DNA from 4 places in the Clostridium sp. HMP27 genome. Region 1 is predicted to be linked to each of the others. Evidence: riboswitches for the same ligand, from Rfam matches in the RefSeq annotation. Region 1 holds a riboswitch; each other region holds the start of a gene.
The links. Region 1 has a riboswitch for cyclic di-GMP ahead of DP68_RS10920 (methyl-accepting chemotaxis protein). Riboswitches for the same ligand answer to the same signal wherever they lie in the genome.

Region 2: linked by a shared signal. The riboswitch ahead of DP68_RS10670 (ketoacyl-ACP synthase III) and the one ahead of DP68_RS10920 (methyl-accepting chemotaxis protein) in region 1 are both predicted to bind cyclic di-GMP.
Region 3: linked by a shared signal. The riboswitch ahead of DP68_RS15435 (histidine kinase) and the one ahead of DP68_RS10920 (methyl-accepting chemotaxis protein) in region 1 are both predicted to bind cyclic di-GMP.
Region 4: linked by a shared signal. The riboswitch ahead of DP68_RS03050 (methyl-accepting chemotaxis protein) and the one ahead of DP68_RS10920 (methyl-accepting chemotaxis protein) in region 1 are both predicted to bind cyclic di-GMP.

What each region holds. Positions count from the first base shown of each region.
Region 1 is NZ_JMFY01000019.1:967-4,186, forward strand. Features, by position in the region: gene DP68_RS10910 (fumarylacetoacetate hydrolase family protein) at 1-194, shown strand, start outside; gene DP68_RS10915 (dihydrodipicolinate synthase family protein) at 234-1,127, shown strand; cyclic di-GMP riboswitch class I at 1,548-1,639, shown strand; gene DP68_RS10920 (methyl-accepting chemotaxis protein) at 1,792-3,220, shown strand, end outside.
Region 2 is NZ_JMFY01000018.1:314,688-317,907, reverse strand. Features, by position in the region: gene DP68_RS10680 (hypothetical protein) at 1-93, shown strand, start outside; gene DP68_RS10675 (VanW family protein) at 135-1,418, shown strand; cyclic di-GMP riboswitch class I at 1,625-1,716, shown strand; gene DP68_RS10670 (ketoacyl-ACP synthase III) at 1,841-2,842, shown strand; gene DP68_RS10665 (methyl-accepting chemotaxis protein) at 2,909-3,220, shown strand, end outside.
Region 3 is NZ_JMFY01000035.1:39,658-42,877, forward strand. Features, by position in the region: gene DP68_RS15430 (response regulator transcription factor) at 1-200, opposite strand, end outside; gene DP68_RS15435 (histidine kinase) at 197-1,474, opposite strand; cyclic di-GMP riboswitch class II at 1,545-1,628, opposite strand; gene DP68_RS15440 (class I SAM-dependent RNA methyltransferase) at 1,903-3,033, opposite strand; gene corA (magnesium/cobalt transporter CorA) at 3,138-3,220, opposite strand, start outside.
Region 4 is NZ_JMFY01000003.1:101,036-104,255, reverse strand. Features, by position in the region: gene DP68_RS03050 (methyl-accepting chemotaxis protein) at 1-1,923, opposite strand, end outside; cyclic di-GMP riboswitch class I at 2,082-2,165, opposite strand; gene DP68_RS03045 (hypothetical protein) at 2,485-2,787, opposite strand; gene DP68_RS03040 (hypothetical protein) at 2,898-3,220, opposite strand, start outside.

The sequences.
Region 1 (3,220 bases):
ATTTTCTAGCGGATATCCCATCTATAATATCTGAAATTTCTAATGGGATTACTTTAGAACCTGGAGACATAATTGCTACAGGAACTCCCGCTGGTGTTGGATTGGGATTTAAGCCTCCACGCTTTATGAAAGCTGGAGATGTAGTAGAATGTGAAGTTCAAAATATTGGTGTATTAAGAAATATAGTAGAATGAGAAGCATTTTAAGAAATAATAAAAGGAGTGTATATATTTATGAAAGCAAAATGGTTAACCCCTGTGGTTACTGCATTTGATAAAGATGGAAATATTGATCATCAGGCAAATAAAAATGTTTATGATCATTTAATAAATGGTGGAATAGATGGTATTGTTGTAATGGGAAGTACTGGTGAGTTCTTTACAATGACTATGGAGCAGAAAAAAGAACTTATTAAGCTTGCTGTAGAATATGTTAATAAGAGAACTAAAGTTTTTATTGGTACAAGCTGTATGTCTGCAGATGAAACTATAGAGCTTTCAAATTATGCTCATGAAGTAGGTGCAGATGCAGTTATGATTATTAGCCCATATTACTTCAGTCTTTCAAGAGAAAGTATTGAACTTTTTTATGATATGGTAGCAGATGGAACTAAGGCAAATATTTATTTATATAACTTCCCAGATAGAACTGGATATGATTTAACACCAGAACTTACTTTAAGTTTAGTAAGAAAGCATAAAAATATCGTTGGATATAAGGACACAGTTACAGAAATGGGCCATACAAGAGCTCTTATAACTACAATGAATAAAGAGTTCCCAGATTTCGAAGTTTTCTCAGGTTTTGATGAAAACTTTGCGCATAATATCTTAAGTGGTGGAGCTGGATGCATTGGTGGACTTTCAAACCTTGCACCTGAGGTATGTTCTGCTTGGGTAAAGGCTATCGATGAAAGAAACTTTGAAAAGACTTGCGAAGTTCAAAAGACAATTAATGAAATGATGGCAATTTACGATATAGGGACGCCATTTATTCCTATCGTTAAGAAAGCAATGATTTTAAGAGGAATCGAAATGGAGGAATATTGTACGATTCCATTCATTCAAGCAAATGAAGAACAAACAGTTAAGATTAAGATGCTAATGGAAAGAACAAAGTTAATATAAATTTGGACAACAAAATTATTAATTAATATAATTGAATTATGTACAAAGTTAGATTGATATCTAATATATAAAATGAATTTGTGATAAAAATTGTGGATAAAGTGCAGAGTTTACGCGGCACTTGTTCACAATTTTTTTATTATATTGTGCATTGAGTAGAAGCAGTTATATACAAAAGGCTATTGTGTACTATTCTATACAGATTTTGATGTTAATATGTGATAAAATTATCATTATTTGTAGAATATACTCTAAAAATGTTGCATTATAACATAATTTGTTATAATATAACTTGGGAGGTAAAAGGAATATTTTACATTAGTATCCAATAAATAAACCTATTTGCCTTTTAAAACATAAGACATTATATAAAAATGTAGCATAAATAATAAATTACCAAAAATAAAAAATTACATACATTAATTAAAAGGGCAAACTTACCGAAAGGTAAGGACGCAAAGCCAAGGGCCTAAGTTACAAAGTAACATGTAGTATGGTAGCCAGCTGCACAATATTGCTAAGCAACCCCCTTTTATTTGTGTTTTAAAAAATAAAGGGGGTTTATTTTCATAAAGTTTTACATCATGTATTGATCTATCGATTTAAAGAATTAAATGGAGGGTTTAGAATGAAAAATGAAAAAGGATTCAAATGGAGATTTGAAATGAAAAGTATTAAAACAAGGCTAATTGTTTACTTTTCTATATTAATTTTATTGTCATCTACTGCTTTGAGTATTATTTCTTTACAAAGAGCAAGCAATTCTCTTAGAAAAGAAGCAGAAAAGTCACTTAGCTCACTAGCTATTCAAGGATCAAAAGTAATAGCAAGTAGAATTGAAACTCAAAAGCTAACATTGGAAATGATAGCATTGAGAGCAGATATCCAAGGCATGGATTGGAAGATACAAAAACCTGTGCTGCAAAGGCAAATAGAACGAACAAATTTTATTGATATTGCTGTTGTTCATCTTGATGGTACTGCCTATTATAGTGATGGAACAACCAGCCAATTAGGTGATAGAGATTATATAAAAAAAGCTTTAAGTGGTGAAACTAACATATCTGATTTGTTAGTTAGCAGTGTAACCAATGAACCTGTATTAATGTATGCTACTCCTATTAAAAATGGAGGTAAAGTTGTAGGGGCATTGGTAGGCCGTAGAGATGGAATTTCCTTAAGTAACAGTGCAGATGATATAGGGTATGGTAATGAAGGATATAGCTACATAATTAATATCAATGGAACTGTGATTGGGCATCCAGATAGAGAAAAGGTGTTAAATCAATATAATCCAATTGAGGAAGCAAAGAACGATGAAAGTCAGAAGTCAGTAGCGGCATTGCTCGAAAAAGCATTGACAGAAAAGACTGGAATTAGTGATTATTCTTTTGAGGGAAAGGATTTGTATGCTGGATATTCACCTATTGAAGGTACTGACTGGATGCTAATTATTACTGCGAATCAAAAAGAAGTTTTATCTGCAATTCCTGCATTACAAGCAACAAATATTATAGTTACGATTGTTATTTTATTAATAAGTATTGCCATTACATATTTAATTAGCAATTCAATGGTAAAACCAATCATTGCAACTATACAACATTCTGAAAAAATAGCTAATCTGGATGTTACAGAAGATATTCCTGAAATATTTCTTAAGAAGAAAGATGAAATTGGGGCCTTAGCAAAAGCGCTTCAAGATATAATTAATGGTCTTAGAGAAATTATTAGTCAAATAAGTAATTCAGCAGAACAAGTGTCTGCTGCTTCAGAAGAATTGACAGCCACTTCACAACAATCAGCAAGCTCTGCAGAGGAAGTGTCAAGAACAGTTGAAGAAATAGCAATGGGAGCATCTGATCAAGCACGAAGTACAGAAAATGGTTCTTCAGAGGCTGCTCTATTAGGAGAAATAATTGAAAAAGATCAAGAGCATGTAAAAGCATTAAATAATGCTTCAAATAAGGTAATAGAAGTTGTTAATGAGGGATTAAAAGAGATTGACAATCTGTCAAAAATAACAGAAGAAAGCAATGATGCAACACAAGAAATATACGAAGTTATATTAAAAACTAATGATAGTTCTAATA
Region 2 (3,220 bases), on a different contig from region 1:
AAAATTAATGAAAATATGTTAGAAGAGCAAATATATGAAATTAAATACGAATCCCAAAAAATAGGCGAAATTATAAACTTTTTTTCAAAATAGATTTGTAATATATTTTTAATTTTAGGATGAAATATGAGGGAATGATGAAGGGAAAATATCGTGTTACTTTAGGTTTTAAGATTTTAGTATTCCAGTTTATCTCAAGTTTTTTAGGTTTAATAATTGGTTTTGTATGGGGATTAAATATGGAAAATGAGAGATGGAGTCAGTTGATTTATAGTGATATAAAAATAGCTGATATTGATCTGGGGGGTAAAACTAAGGAAGAAGCAAGAAATATAATTAATACTCAATACATAGATAATATATATAACAAGAAACTATATGTAACAATTGATGGTAAAACTTACTCTATAAACAAGCTTCAATTAATTAAAAGTTACAGTATTGATAGTGCCATTGATAAAGCATTTAGCTTTGGAAAGGATTTAAATATAATTAAACAGCATGAACTTATAAATCTTGGTAGTAATAAGGCATATAATTTAGATTTTACTTGTGATGACGGAGTAATTAGGGCATTCATAAGTAAAATTGAAAAAGAAATCAATAAAAATCCTATAAATGCAATAATAAAAATGAATACTGAAAGTAAAATACAAATACAAGATGATATAAAAGGTGCCATAGTTGAAAAAGAAAAACTTTATGAGTATATTAAGAGTATGATAGAATCAGGAACAAGCGGTGATATTTATATAAAGGCGCCTGTTAAAGAGGTAGAAGCTGAAATTAAAAAGTCTGAACTTTCTGGTATTAATACGTGCATATCGTCGTTTAGTACAAGTTTTAAATCGTCATCTTTTATGAGAGTTAATAATATTAAGGTTTGTATTAATGCTATAAATGGTACAATTTTAATGCCAGGTGAGACTTTTAGTTTTAATGATGTAGTAGGAGAGAGAACGAAAGAGCGAGGATATATGGAAGCCCCAGTTATAATTGATAATAAAATTGAATCAGGGATAGGTGGAGGTATTTGTCAGGTGTCATCTACCCTATATAATGCAATCTTAAAAGCAGGAATACAAAATATAGAGAGAATAAATCATTCATTACCATCTTCTTATGTAGAGCTTGGACTTGATGCTACAGTTGATTGGCAAAACATAGATTTTAAGTTTGTAAATACGCTTAACTATCCAATATATATAGAGGGACATACTGAGAATGGAAATTTATATATTAATATTTTTTCAAATTCTGATTTAAGTAAGAAAGTATATGTAATTGAAAACGATGTGAATAGGAATGATAGTGTCTATAAAGTGAAAGTCATAAGAAAAACATATGAAAATGGAATGCTCATTAATTCTGAATTTATTTCTAACGATACGTATGCACTAATATCTTCCAATCTCTAATATAAATAAACTTGAAAAACTACCATTCAACAGATACTGATGAGTTTTTTATTATATTTTAATAAGTTTTGTTAGGCATTAGATATGTATAGAAGTTGTATAATAATAGTACAATCAATAAAATATACTAAAGAAGTAGTAAATAATGCCGATTATATACTTGTGCATTAAATTCATGTAAAATATGTTAGTGAAATCCAAATAAATATTGAAAATAGCAAACCTATTGAAAAGTAGGGACGCAAAGCTATGGGTCTAATGGATGAATTATCAATCCGATGATTGCCAGGTTGCCAAAGTATTTTAATAGAACAGTGTTTTATGAATAAAGTTTATAATAAAGTGCTAAAGGTGCCCTTGTAGCAAAGGCTTCTTTAGCATTTTTTGTTTTTAAATATCATAAAATCAGGGAGGCCATAATTATGTTTAAAAATGTTTATATAAGAGGAATAGGGAGTTATCACCCCAAGAGGCTAGTCAAGAATGAATACTACATTAACCATTTTAAACGATATGGGTCAGAAAAGCATGTAGCCGGACTCATGAAAAAGCTTGGAAGAAGTTCAAGAACTTTAGCTAGTAAAAATGAAACAAGTATAAGCATGGGAGTAGAGGCTGCTAAAAATGCTCTTTCAAATGCTGGTTTAACGTCATCGGATATTGATGCCATAATAGCAGTTTCTGATACGCCAGAATATTTAACTCCATGTTGTGCATTAATATTAAAAAATAAGTTACAAGCAGAAAATGTTACTAATGTATTTGACGTAAATAATGACTGTGTAGGTATGCTTACTGGTATAGATATCGCGTCAAAGTATTTAAAAACTGATAAAAAATATAAAAGAATTTTAGTTGTTGGCTCAATGCTTATAAGTCCTTTTGCTCGTGAAGATGATATGGTTGTTTATTCATGTCTTGCAGATGGTGCAGCGGCTGTTGTATTAGAGGTAAAGGAAGAAAATCAAGAAAGAGGGTTATTAGGCTCCAGAGTATTTACAGATGATACATATAATGAAACCATTAGATTTCCTGCATGTGGTTTATCTAATGTACCAAGTGCTATTAAAGCACATGATAAAAAAATGGCATGGAACCCATTTGATTTTGGATTTCTTTCAGACAAATGGACAGAATTAATTACTGAGTTATTAAAAGAAAATAAATACAAACCAAAGGACGTTTCACATTATTTCATGTCCCAGTTTTCTAAATCTGATATAGAATTAACATTAAACAAGTTAGAAGCTTCTTTAAATAAGGCAACATTTGTCGGCGATAAATATGGGTATACTGGGTGTACAAGCCCTATCATGGCTTTAGATGACAGAGTAAGAAAAGAGAAGTTTAATAAAGACGATATACTAGTATTTTGTTCGGTAGCTGGTGGATATATAATGACTGCATTATTATATAAATGCTAGCAAAATTATTATTAAATATTAAGAAACTTATTGTACAAAAATATGTAATTAAACGGAGGATAATTTATGGCTAATAATGATGGGATTGTGAGCAATTATCAAAAGAAAACTTTAAGATTTGTTTTAATTCTCTATTCTATAAGTGCCTTGTTAGCAGGTATAACATTTGCAGGTATGAAGCTCTTAGGCTTATATAAAGAAGTGAAATGGGGCTATATTGTAATATTTACAGTACTAGTGCTATTAGAAGTGGTAATGTTTAGAGTCGTTTATAAATCAATATTAAAAGCTAATGATAATTGGATGAATCAGTTAAATATGTTTAAGCCAATTATATTAGTAATATCATATGTTAATTATCTTTATATTACTTTAATG
Region 3 (3,220 bases), on a different contig from region 1:
CTAGATATTATATCCAGTCCTGAGCTTATTCCGAGTCTTAAATCAATGAGAGCTATATCTGGCCTAGTACTTTTGATAATTTCTACTCCATTTTTTACATCAAATGCCTCACCCACTACCTCTATTTCTTTCTCTAGTGCTAAAATTGTGTTTAAACCTTTTATTACTAATGGGTGGTCATCTATAACAACTACTTTCATAATAGAACTTCCTCCTCATCATTAGATATAATATATAACTTAGGTATAATTATATTAATAGCCGTCCCTTTATCCCATTTACTATTTATTTGGAATTTACCATTTAATCCTTTTGTTAGACTTTGCATATTGTAAATTCCAAGCCCTAAGCTTTTTTCTGTATCAAGCTTAATGTAATTAAATCCTATGCCGTTATCTATAATAGAAACTTTAATTAAATCATTTTCAATTATTAAATCAATATTTAAGATAGTACATTTACCATGTCGAATTGCATTTCCTGATGCTTCACATACTATTCTATATAAAGCTTGCTTCAAATAACATGGTATAGTATACTCATCACCTTTAATCTTAAGATTTGTCTTTACACAATTTAAATTTGATAAACAATTTAAATACTCTCCAATTTCTAGCCGAAAGCTTTGTTCCTTTTTCTTTTTTGAGCTTAACTTATATATTGCATTTCTAAGTTCGCCCAAGGAATATCTGGCTGTACTTTTAACAAATTCTAAGTTTTCCTTTACTTCTTCTTCAGTCATATTATCTAAATTATTGATTACATTATGAACACCACATACCATACTAAATAGTTCCTGAGATACAGTATCATGTAGTTCATTTGCAATTCGATTTTGTTCTTCTGTAATCATTATGTGATTTAAACTTCTCTCTATTCTAAGTCTTTCAAAAGTTCTAGTACTTAATTCGGATAAAAATTTCAATTGCTTTTCATAAGCACTAGAGTTATTTACAAAACTATCTTTTTTAATTCCTAGAATTCCATAAATTTTAGATACTGATTTAACTACAGAAATTAAATAAGTTTCATTACAAATTTTCACTTCAAATAAAATTTCCATATCCTTTAGATTGGCATATAAACTTTCCATTTTACTTTTAATCTCTAGGTTTAATTTCAAATTATGTTTTTCTGTATTTACCATAAAGATATCTTCTTCGATATTACTTTTTAACCAGAAAAAACTTAAGCTACTCCTAGTTATCATTCTTGTATAATCAACAAAAACTTCAATTATATTTTTCAAACTATCATTACATTTAAATTCTTCAACCATTAAATACAAGTCCATAATATATCTAATAGTATCTATTTCACTTCTTAATCCAATACTTTTAATATAATTTAAAGAAAATATTTTGTTTAATTTATTTACAAATTTACTTCCATAACTTGTCCATAGCTTTTTTCTGTCTATCGAAAAAGAATTACCAGCACTTTTAACTTGTTCTATTCGTTTTTCATGGATCATTTATTGGCCCCTCTCTTGTAGCAGTTTAAAGCTTTTAACATTATTTTAAATACGCAAAAAACCGCCTGATTTCTCAGTCGGTAGGGTGCACTACTAGCTCTTTGCATTCTAAGTGCCCAAATAAAGAATGCATATCATCACTCCCGATATCCTAATTATAACCATTTTTTCCATTTAGCTCTATAAGCTTTTTCCGTCATTTCTTTGTATACCTTGACAAATAAATTAAATTTATTATAAGAATGTTACATTTTTGTGACAATACTGTTACAAGCTTGTAGAATATATTGACCTATTGTTGATAAAAATCTTACAATTATATTATTAAAAGGTAGTATAAAAACATTATGTTTTATACTACCTTTTTTTACGATTATAACTTATATATTTATAAAATTAGTATTAATATAATTGCTTATCTTCAAAAGTTATCTTTTTTTCTCAGGCTCTGCTCCTAAGTACTGATAATAATAGCATTGAATTCTTCCATTATAAAGCTTTCTATTTTTATTTGATTTTTCACCAAATAACTCTTGAAATTTAGGGTGAGAGGTAAGTACAAAATATGACCAATCATTTAAATCTGTAAAAACCTTTCCCATAACCTTGTATAGCTCTTCAACTTCTTTCTCTTCCCCAATTCTCTCGCCGTAAGGAGGATTTGTTACTATAAAGCCATATCTTTTCTTACTACTAAAATCTCTTACATCCATCTTTTGAAAGAATATATTTTCCTCAACTCCTGCTTTTATAGCATTTGCTCTTGCAGTAGCCAATAATCTTCCATTTATATCAGAAGCAAGTATTCTGAATTCCTTATTATTAATTGAATTTTTAGCATGCTTTCTTATATCATCCCATAAGCCCTGATCTATTATATCCCATTGTTCTGATACAAAGCTTCTATTAAGTCCTGGTGCTATATTTCTTCCAATCATTGCAGCTTCGATGGCTATAGTTCCTGAACCACAAAGAGGATCTGCAAGCACTCTTGAAGGTTCCCATTTACTTAAAAGTACTAATGCTGCTGCTAATGTTTCCTTTAAAGGAGCTTCTCCTGCAAGTTCTCTATATCCTCTTTTATGTAATCCTGGTCCTGATGTATCTATAGTTAATGTAACAATATCTTTAAGTATTGCCACTTCAATTTTATACTCTGCTCCACTTTCAGGAAATGTGTCCATTCTATATTTTCTTTTCATAGATTCAACTACAGCCTTTTTTACAATAGATTGACAGTCAGGCACACTATAAAGTTTAGATTTAACCGACTTACCAGTAACATGCATAAACCCTGTTATAGGTATTATGTCTCCCCACTCCACTTCTTTAGTTCCCTGAAAAAGCTCTTCAAAAGATTCCGCTTTAAATTCTGCCATTTTTATAAGAACTCTCTCTGCAGTTCTAAGCCACATGTTGCAGGTCACTATATCCATTTCGTCCCCTTCAAAGGTTACTTTTCCATTTTCTATAGTTAAATTATCATATCCTAATTCTTTTAATTCATCAGCTACTACCTTTTCAAGTCCAAAAGTAGACGTTGCAATTAGTTTATACATATATATCTCCACCTTTAATTAGCAATTTCAATTTTAATAAATAGGTTTTACTTAGATTTCCCATTATGATTATGTATTATCAATTATATATTGTCAATTTTAAATTACTTATCAATATCAAACCATCCTTTTTGTTTAAACCATAAAAACATAAAAACGCCTATGAGTATCATTATCCCCCATACTA
Region 4 (3,220 bases), on a different contig from region 1:
TTCAATAGAAGCTGTTACTTGCTCTGTAGATGCAGCATTTTCCTCAGCAATAGCAGCAAGATTTTTTAAAGTATTTAGTATTTCATCTTTTATTTTTTCCATTTCTTCTCCTGAAATATTTAACTGTTCTATTATTTTTTCTACTTCTTCCATTGATTCAGCAATTAACATATATTTATCTTTGCTATTGATTACACTATTTGTCTGCTCATCAGTTATGACTGATACCCTTTTCATTGTACTTACAGCATCTTCAGCATTCCTTTGCAATTCATTAACAATTTTATCAATATCCTTTGTAGAAGTTGACGATTGCTCAGCTAACTTTCTTATTTCCTCTGCAACTACCGCAAACCCCTTACCTGCTTCTCCTGCTCTTGCAGCTTCTATAGCTGCATTTAGAGCCAACAAATTAGTTTGTTCTGCTATGGAGGCAATTACATCACTTGCTTGTCCAATTTTAATAGAACTATCATTTGTCTTTAATATAATCTCAAAAATCCCTTTTGTTGCATTATTGCTTTCTTCAGTTATTTTAGATAGTTTATCTATTTCTCTTAATCCTTCTTCAACAACCTCTGTTACCTTATTTGAAGCAGCATTTAAATTTTGCATATTACTTTGATCTTTTTCAATAGTTTTTTCTAACAAATCAGCCTTTAAAGAACCTGTTTCTGTATTTCGTGCTTGCTCTGAAGCACCCATTGCTATTTCCTCAACAGTTTTGGAAACCTCTTCTGCAGCAGTGGCGGATTGTTGTGATGCAGCTGTCAATTCTTCCGAAGCACTAGCCACTTGTTCTGAAGAATTCCCTATTTCTTTAATTATTTCTCTAAGGCTATTAATTATATTTTGTAATGCAGTGGCTAAAGTTCCAATTTCATCTTTTTTATTTATATAATTTTGAGAAATATCCTCAGTAATATCCAAATTAGCTATCTTTTCTGATTGTTTTACTATTTTAATAATAGGTTTTACAATTGAACTGCCGATTAAATATGTAATAATGATGCTTATTACCAAAACAATAAACATAACTGACACGATAACACTTATTAGTTTCGGAACCTCAGACAAAACTTCCTTTTGATTAGCAGTGATAATAAGCATCCAGTTAGTACCTTCAATAGGAGCATACCCAGCGTACATATCATTCCCATTAAAAGAATAGGAACTAACTCCCGTATTTTCCTGAAGTACCTTTTCAATCATTGTTGCTACTGATTTCTGATTTTCATCATTTTTTGCTTCATTAATTGGATTGTATTGATTTAAGACCTTCTCTCTGTCTGGATGACCAACTACTGTTCCATTGCTATTAATGACATAGCCGTATCCTTCTTTACCATATCCAGTATCATCTATAACTTTGCTTACAGAATCCCCATTTCTACGACCTATTAAAGCTCCAACTACTTTCCCATCCCTTTCAATGGGAGCAGCATACATAAGAACAATCTCATTTGTCACACGACTAACTAACAAGTCAGATACATTTACTTGACCATTTAAAGCTTTTTTCACGTAATCTCTATCACCTAATTTACTAGTTGTTCCATTTGAATAATGAGCAGTTCCATCAAGACCAACAATAGCAATGTCAAGAAAATTTGCTCTTTGTACTTGCCTTTTTAGTATAGGCTGCTGAATCTTCCAATCCATACCTTGAATGTCTGATCTTAGTGCTATCATCTCCAAAGCCTTTTTTTGAACTTCAATTCTACTTTGTATTACTTTTGATCCTTCCTTGGATAGAGAAAGCAGTGATTTTTCTGCTTCTACAGTAAGAGAATTGCTGGCTCTAACTATAGAAATCACCCCTAGCGAAATAGAGGAAAATAAAATCAATATGGAAAAGCATACTATCATCTTTGTTTTGACACTCTTAGAACTTTTAATATTCTTAATTCTAATTCTTTTCATTCTGATGCCCCCGTCTCATGCTAATTATTTTGCTTTTGATATATTTCTATTTTTCAGTTTGAAATTAATATATTTTTTCTAACATCTTTAATACCTCCTTTCAAAAATAAAAACCCCTTTTATTTGAAAAACACAAATAAAAGGGGTTACTAACAACACTATGCAACCGGCTGCCATATTTTTTTCAATTTAGGCCCTTGGCTTTGCGTCCTTATCTTTCGATAAGTTTGCCCTCTTAAATTAATGTATATATTTTTATTTCTAATGATTAAGTATTTCCACACAATTTAAACATACTTGTGTAAATTATACCATTTAAGTATATTTTACACAATACCTTTTGGTACAAAACTTTTCGACATATATTTGATTTTTATATTTTGTAAATTTTTTAATTTTACCAAACTTTTATATTTAAATTCAAAATTTTATCGTTGTTACTAAACCAAATAACATAATACTTAAATCATTAATCAACTCATACATTACTAACAAAAAAAATAATCATTAAAGTCGGATATTTAATTTTTCCGTCCTTAATGATTTCTCTCATTTTCTAATTTATTTACTTTTATGTGATTTTTCTTCTATAGGTTTGAATACCCATTCATAACCACCTTGTGCTGTCATGGTAATTAAAATAGCATTAATAAAAGTTAATAACAGCTTAGATATATCAAATGTACCCGACATAATTTGATATCCTATAATAAGTATTAATGAGTATATAAAAGCTACATATTTTGTAGGCAGCCCTTTAAATACCTTGTCAATTAAATCTTTTGTAAATTCAGTAATAAGTACAACTACAGCCACCATACCTCCGAATGTTGAAAGATAGTCTAATGTTATTAAATTATCCATAATAAAATCCCCCTATATTTTTATTAAATTATATTATTTTTAAAGGAATCTTATTACAAACTATTTTATATAAATCAACATCAATGTTTATTGATGCTCTTTGAATCTTTTTATAAAATATGACTTCTTACAAAAGTCAAAATGTCTTTTGCTCCTGTTCTTCCTATAATGTCTTTTAAATAACCCAACCCTTTACAAAAATCTATAGTTTTATTAGATCTTACTTTTACTTTTTTTCTTTGTCTACCAACTGCCAATTCAGCATTTAAATTTCTCAAATCAATAATTTCTCTATGTTTAATACCTCTTAATATTTCCATGGAAATTTCTCTACTAAGATCCTCAACTGAAAAATATGTATTTTTATCATTTCCTTCAAAGCATTTATATATTATGTTTTTTAAATTTTTATCTATATTCTCTGGATAATTAT